3 regions of the Janthinobacterium sp. GW822-FHT07A03 genome follow, and region 2 is predicted to be linked to each of the others. Evidence: predicted binding sites of a transcription regulator. Region 2 holds the regulator's gene; each other region holds the start of a gene.
What was found. The regulator LexA, encoded in region 2, represses DNA repair genes until DNA is damaged. The targets are predictions, from matches to a motif close to ACTGTATNNNNATACAGT.
Positions count from the first base shown of each region.

Region 1: recA (recombinase RecA) is a predicted target of LexA. The motif match lies at 1,285-1,302, and genes of this name have one in related genera.
Region 3: AC1RJW_RS02695 (PA0069 family radical SAM protein) is a predicted target of LexA. The motif match lies at 892-909, and genes of this name have one in related genera.

Region 1 covers NZ_JBXAKW010000003.1:337,749-340,018, forward strand. The annotation lists gene recA (recombinase RecA) at 91-1,194, opposite strand; gene AC1RJW_RS11140 (response regulator) at 1,436-2,170, shown strand; gene AC1RJW_RS11145 (sensor histidine kinase) at 2,167-2,270, shown strand, end outside.
Region 2 covers NZ_JBXAKW010000001.1:324,512-326,781, reverse strand. The annotation lists gene priB (primosomal replication protein N) at 1-110, opposite strand, end outside; gene rpsF (30S ribosomal protein S6) at 131-520, opposite strand; gene lexA (transcriptional repressor LexA) at 796-1,431, shown strand; gene AC1RJW_RS01460 (cystathionine gamma-synthase family protein) at 1,497-2,270, opposite strand, start outside.
Region 3 covers NZ_JBXAKW010000001.1:590,041-592,310, forward strand. The annotation lists gene AC1RJW_RS02685 (methyl-accepting chemotaxis protein) at 1-5, shown strand, start outside; gene AC1RJW_RS02690 (tRNA-uridine aminocarboxypropyltransferase) at 148-843, shown strand; gene AC1RJW_RS02695 (PA0069 family radical SAM protein) at 972-2,111, shown strand; gene AC1RJW_RS02700 (gamma-glutamylcyclotransferase) at 2,108-2,270, opposite strand, start outside.

The DNA.
Region 1 (2,270 bases), on a different contig from region 2:
CGGATTAGGCCCCTTGGGCCGTAATCCGACAACATTGTTGACGTCTGTGGTGTTGTCGGATTACGCGCGGCTTTGCCGCGCTAATCCGACCTACTCTGCCTTGGCTTCCGCAGCCTTGGCAGCCTTGTCGGCGGCTTTATCCGCTTTTTCCGGCTTTTCAGCAGCCAGCGGCGGCAGTTCGCGCACGCCCAGCGAAGCGCGGACCTTGTTTTCGATCTCGCGGGCCAACGCCGGACGCTCTTGCAGGAAGGCGCGGGCGTTGTCCTTGCCCTGGCCGATGCGTTCGCCGTTGTAGCTGTACCACGAACCGGATTTTTCCACGATCTTGGCATCCGAACCCAGGTCCAGGATTTCGCCTTCGCGCGAGGTGCCGGCGCCGTACAGGATATCGAAGTGCGCTTCCTTGAACGGCGGCGCGATCTTGTTCTTGACGACCTTGACCTTGGTTTCGTTGCCGATGACTTCATCGCCGGACTTGATCGAGCCCGTACGGCGGATGTCCAGGCGCACGGAGGCGTAGAATTTCAGCGCATTGCCGCCCGTGGTCGTTTCCGGGCTGCCGAACATCACGCCGATCTTCATGCGGATCTGGTTGATGAAGATGACCAGGGTATTCGTGCGGTTGATGGAGCCGGTCAGCTTGCGCAGGGCTTGCGACATCAGACGCGCTTGCAAACCTGGCAGGGAATCGCCCATGTCGCCTTCGATCTCGGCACGTGGCGTCAGTGCGGCCACGGAGTCGATGACGACGAGGTCGACGCTGCCCGAACGCACGAGGGCGTCGCAGATTTCCAGTGCCTGCTCGCCCGTATCCGGTTGCGAGATCAGCAATTCATGCAGGTTCACGCCCAGCTTTTGCGCGTAACCGACGTCCAGCGCGTGCTCGGCATCGATAAAGGCGCAGGTGCCGCCCAGTTTTTGCATTTCAGCAATGGTTTGCAGGGTCAGCGTGGTTTTACCCGACGATTCAGGACCATAGATTTCCACCACGCGGCCGCGCGGCAAGCCGCCCACGCCCAGCGCGATATCGAGGCCGAGCGAACCGGTCGACACGACTTGCACTTCTTCGATCGGTGCGCTGGCATCCATGCGCATGACCGAACCTTTGCCAAACTGCTTCTCGATCTGCGCCAGTGCGGCGGCGAGCGCCTTGGCTTTTTCCGATGCGGGTACTACAGCTTTTTTATCGTCCATATGTTCTTTCAGCCGTTCTACAGTTGCGGACTCAATGGAATCCGGCAGCCTGCGATAGCGCCAGTGGGTTAAATTCTTTACACAGACAGTACTGTATAAAAAAACAGTGATCAATGCAAGCGGAACGTGGATTTGTTTTGAAACAGATCAATACAAGCCTGGTTTCTCACAAAAACTCGCCACCTTGCGGAAAATGAAACACAATACAATCCTCTACCGCCGCAAGCATAGGAAGTGCACCATGCGTATTTTACTTGCCGAAGATGACAGCGTGCTGGCCGATGGCCTGACCCGTTCGCTGCGCCAGTCCGGTTATGCGATCGACTACGTCAAGACCGGGCAGGAAGCCGATACGGCCCTGTCCACCCAGGAATTCGACCTGCTGATCCTCGATCTGGGCCTGCCGAAGATGTCCGGCCTGGAAGTGCTGCGCCGCCTGCGCGCGCGCGCCTCGCTGCTGCCCGTGCTGATCCTGACGGCCGCCGATTCCATCGAACAACGCGTGAATGGCCTCGACCTCGGTGCCGATGATTATATGGCCAAGCCGTTCGCCCTGTCGGAACTGGAGGCAAGAGTGCGCGCCCTGACGCGCCGCGGCGCCGGCGGCGGCGCCACCATCATCAAGCACGGCCCCCTCAGCTACGACCAGGTAGGACGCAGCGCCTACATCAACGACCAGATGCTCGACCTGTCGGCGCGCGAACTGGGCCTGCTGGAAATATTGCTGGGCCGCACCGGCCGCCTCGTCTCGAAAGAACAGCTGGTCGACCACCTGTGCGAATGGGGCGAAGAAGTATCGAACAACGCCATCGAAGTATATGTGCACCGCCTGCGCAAGAAAATCGAGGTAGGCGGCGTGCGCATCGCCACCGTGCGCGGCCTCGGCTATTGCCTGGAAAAATACTCGGAAGCGGCGCGCCTGAATGCCGAAGCGGGCGAGTCGGCAAGCCCGGCCAGCGGGCCCGCCAGCAAGTGAAGGCGCGCGAGGCGCCAGCGGACGAGGCGGACGACGACGACTGGTTCGAGCCGCCCACCACGGAGCAGGATGACACCATCGAGCATTCGCTGTTCGGCGA
Region 2 (2,270 bases):
ATCTGCTGCGAACTGTGTTGCAATACTGCATTCACAATCGGCAGCCCTGCCGGGGTATAGCGCAATATTTCGCGCTCGGCAATGATGGCGGTGACTTGTAGCTGGTTCAGCGCACGATCCTGGTCAAGAATTAAGCTGCTGCTGCGGCTGGAGCGGCTGCTGGTGCTTCGGTGCGGTGGCTTTTGGCCGCGTCTTCGCGTTGTACCGATTTCATCATCGGCGAAGGAGCTGTTTCAGCTTTCTTCATTTTAACGGTCAGGTGACGCAACACGGCATCATTGAATTTGAATGCTGTTTCCAACTCGACCAGGGTCTCGTTGTCGCATTCGATGTTCAGGCAGATGTAGTGTGCTTTAGGCAGCTTTTGGATCGAGTAAGCCATTTGACGGCGGCCCCAATCTTCCACGCGGTGAACCGAACCGCCGCGGGTGGTTACGCTGGCTTTGTAGCGTTCGATCATCGCGGGCACTTGCTCGCTTTGGTCCGGATGGACGATAAAGACTATTTCATAATGACGCATGCAAACTCCTTCAGGTCGGATTGATAATCGCCCACCCCGGCGTCAAGACGGGTGTGGGAAGGTCAGCCGAAGATTATAACCGCCTTTTGCAAACGTTTCAATCATTGCTTGCACCAGCGCCCGAAAAGGCCGCGCGCCACCGCACTTTCCGACCGCGGACAAGTATTTCTTGCGAAATTCGCCGAAAACACGGAAATCCCCTTGCATAGTGGACGATACTGTACAAAAATACAGACTGTTCATATAGACAGCATTTCAGTATGCACCCACCGCTCATGATCAAGCTGACAGCACGACAAGAACAAATCCTGAACCTGATCAAGGACGCGATTGAAAACACGGGCTTTCCTCCCACCCGTGCCGAAATCGCCAATGAACTGGGTTTCAAATCGGCCAATGCGGCCGAAGAGCATTTGCAGGCCCTGGCCCGCAAGGGCGCCATCGAGATTTCGCCCGGCACCTCGCGCGGCATCCGCCTGATCGGCGCGGCGGCCGAAGCGCCGCCATCGAAAGTGCCGGCGGCGCTGCTGATGTCGCTGCCCCTGATCGGCAGGGTGGCGGCCGGTTCGCCCATCCTGGCGCAGGAAAACCTGGAAGCGAGCTACAACGTGGACCCGGCCCTGTTCTCGGCCAAGCCCGACTTCCTGCTGAAGGTGCGCGGCTGGTCCATGCGCGACGCCGGCATCATGGATGGCGATTTACTGGCCGTCAAGAAGGTCGACAGCGCCAAGAACGGCCAGATCGTCGTCGCCCGCATCGGTGACGAAGTCACCGTCAAGCGCTACAAGAAGACGGGCTCCGTCATCGAATTGCTGCCGGAAAACCCCGACTTCAAGGTCATTACCGTGTCGCCGGAAGACGAATTCGCCCTGGAAGGCCTGGCCGTGGGCTTGATGCGCAGCTGGCATTAAACGACTGCACACAAAAAGGGCCGCAACAACATGACTGTTGCGGCCCTTTTCATTTGTCCGGCGACTTATACATCGAGTGCCTGGCGGAAATCCTCGAGCAGATCCACCTCGTCCTCGATGCCGACGGAGACGCGGATCAGCGATTCGGCGATACCCATGCTGGCACGCCGCTCGGCACCCATCTCATAGAAGATCGTGTGGGCGACGGGAATGACCAGGGTGCGCGTGTCGCCGAGGTTGCTCGCTGGAATGGCCAGATTCAAACGATTGAGGAAATCGAAGCAGTCGATGCCATCCTTCAATTCAAAGCTGAACAGCGAACCATAGCTGCGGAACAAGTCCGTCGCCAGCGCATGCTGCGGGTGCGACGGCAAGCCCGGGTAATGCACGGCTGCCACGCGCGGATCGGCGGCAAGCATGGTGGCCAGCGCCAGGGCGTTCGAACAGGTACGGTCCATGCGCAAGGCCATGGTTTCCGCGCCGACGGCGATATGGTGCGCCGCTTCCGGCCCCAGCGAGGCGCCGAAGTCGCGCAAGGCCTTGGCGCGGATTTGCGCGATGCCCCACTGCGTGGGCGCCGCTTTTTTGTAATTCTCGAAAATATTCGGATATTGCGTCCAGTCGAACACACCCGTATCCGTCAAGCTGCCGCCCAGGGCATTGCCGTGGCCGCCGATGGATTTCGTCAGCGCATTGACCACCAGGCCCGCGCCCACGGCTTTCGGACGGAACAGGTATGGCGTCGTCATGGTGTTGTCAACGATGTACAAAATACCCTTCTCGCGGCACAAGTCACCGATTTTTGCCAGGTCGGCGATCTGCGTGCGAGGATTGGCAAT
Region 3 (2,270 bases), 270 kb from region 2:
TTTAATCCGTTGTTTTAATCCGTTGTTTCAGGCCTTTCCAAGCAGTTTTTGGCAGTTGTTTGAACCGGCCCTTCACATGGCCATTCCCGTTGGCATGGCGTGGGCGCTACAATCGCGGCTTGAAGACAGCCGCGAACGCGCTCCGCCATGACCACCCGCCGTACCTCCAGCCCTAGCTCCAGTCATCCCTCAGCATCGTCCTCCCTGGCGGAGCCGGCCAAACGCGCACGCTGCCCGGTCTGCCTGCGCGCCGCAGCCAGCTGCATCTGCCGCTGGATCGCTCCCGTTGCCCACGCGGTGGAAGTGCTGATCCTCCAGCATCCGCTGGAAGTCCACAACGCCAAGGGCAGTGCCCGCTTACTGCACCTGAACCTGCCCAACAGCCGCCTGCTGACGGGCGAACAGTTTGCCCCGGAGGCGCTCGCCGAATTGCTGGTCGGCAAGCACAATGTGCTGCTGTACCCGGATACGCCCGGCGACCGTTCGCTGGGCATCGCGCCGCCGCCAGCGCTCGACCCCGCCATCTTGCTCGATCCCGCCCGGTTGGCGACCCAATTGCGGCTGGTGGTGCTGGACGCCACCTGGCGCAAGAGCCGCAAGATGCTGTACCTGAATCGCCCATTGCAACAGCTGCCGCGCCTGCCGTTGCGCGACACGCCTGCCTCCCATTATTTGATCCGCAAGGCGCACGCGCCGGACCAGTTATCGACCCTGGAAGCGACGTGCTATGCCCTGATGCAGTTGGAGCAGGACGCGTCCCGCTTCGTTCCCCTGATCACGGCATTTGACGGCTTTGTCGCGCAGCAGTTGAGTTATGTCATACCGCATGGCGAAAAAGCTTGAAACGACAGCACGGCAGCCCTTGATCTTGCCCGCACAGCGGCATAGTATACTGTACGTATATACAGTTGATGGGGCCGTTCATGAAAGCAATCATTCCAGCGCACGATGACAGCTTCGCCGGGCAAGCCATGTTGCCGCCGCAATCGCTGAAAGCCCAGAAGGGGCGCGGGGCCGTCTCGAACCTGCAGGGACGCTACGAGGCGCATGCGCGCGCCGGTTTCGATGATGGCTGGAGCGTGGGCGGCCTGGACGAGGCGGATGTTGAGGCGGCGCCGACCTGGAAGACGCAGGTCAGCGACGAGCAGGCGCGCACCATCCTCACGCGCAACGCTTCGCCCGATTTGCCGTTCAATGTGTCGCTGAACCCGTACCGGGGTTGCGAACATGGCTGTATATATTGCTTTGCCCGTCCCACGCACAGCTACCTGGGCCTGTCGCCTGGCCTGGATTTCGAAAGCCGCATCTACGCCAAGGTGAACGCCCCCGAACTGCTGCGGCGCGAACTGGCCAAGCCGTCGTATGTGCCCGAACCGATCGCCCTGGGCGTGAACACGGATGCGTATCAGCCCTGCGAACGGGAACGGCAGCTGACGCGGCGCGTGCTGGACGTGCTGCACGAATGCGACCATCCCGTGGCGCTGATCACGAAATCGTCGCTGATCGAGCGCGATATCGACATCCTGGTGCCCATGGCGGCCAGGCGCCTGGCGGCCGTGGCCGTCACTGTCACCACGCTCGACCCGGCCATCGCGCGCACCCTGGAACCGCGCGCGGCCGCACCGGCGCGGCGCCTGCGCACCATCCGCACCCTGACGGAGGCGGGCATTCCCGTGGGCGTGAGCATCGCGCCCATCATCCCTTTCGTGACGGAACCCGAAATCGAGCAGCTGCTCGAAGCCGTGCGCGACGCGGGCGCCATCCACGCCCATTATGTGGTGCTGCGCCTGCCGTGGGAAGTGAGTCCATTGTTCCAGCAATGGCTGGAAGCGCACTTTCCAGAGCGGGCACAGCGCGTGATGAACCGGGTGCGCGAAATGCGTGGCGGCAAGGATTACGACAGCGCGTTCGGCGCGCGCATGCGGGGCGAAGGCGTGTGGGCTGACCTCATCCGTCAGCGTTTTGAAAAGGCCGTGCACCGGCTGGGGCTGCACGGCAAGGGCGGACGCTTCAAGCAGCTCGATTGCACGCAGTTCCGCCGGCCACTGGTGGTGCCGTCGCTGGGCGCAAACGTAAAAAAAGGCAATGCGGGGCAGCTGGATCTGTTTTAAGTTAAACCAGCGTCAGCGCTGATGCCGCAGGGGTGTGCCGCGGCGCTGTCCTGGCTATGTGCCTGGAGCTGCGCCAGATGTTGCTCGATTGCAAAGACATGCGGATCGCTCTTGCCCAGTTCGCGCAGGGCGCTGGCCAGATGCAGCAGGTATTCGCTG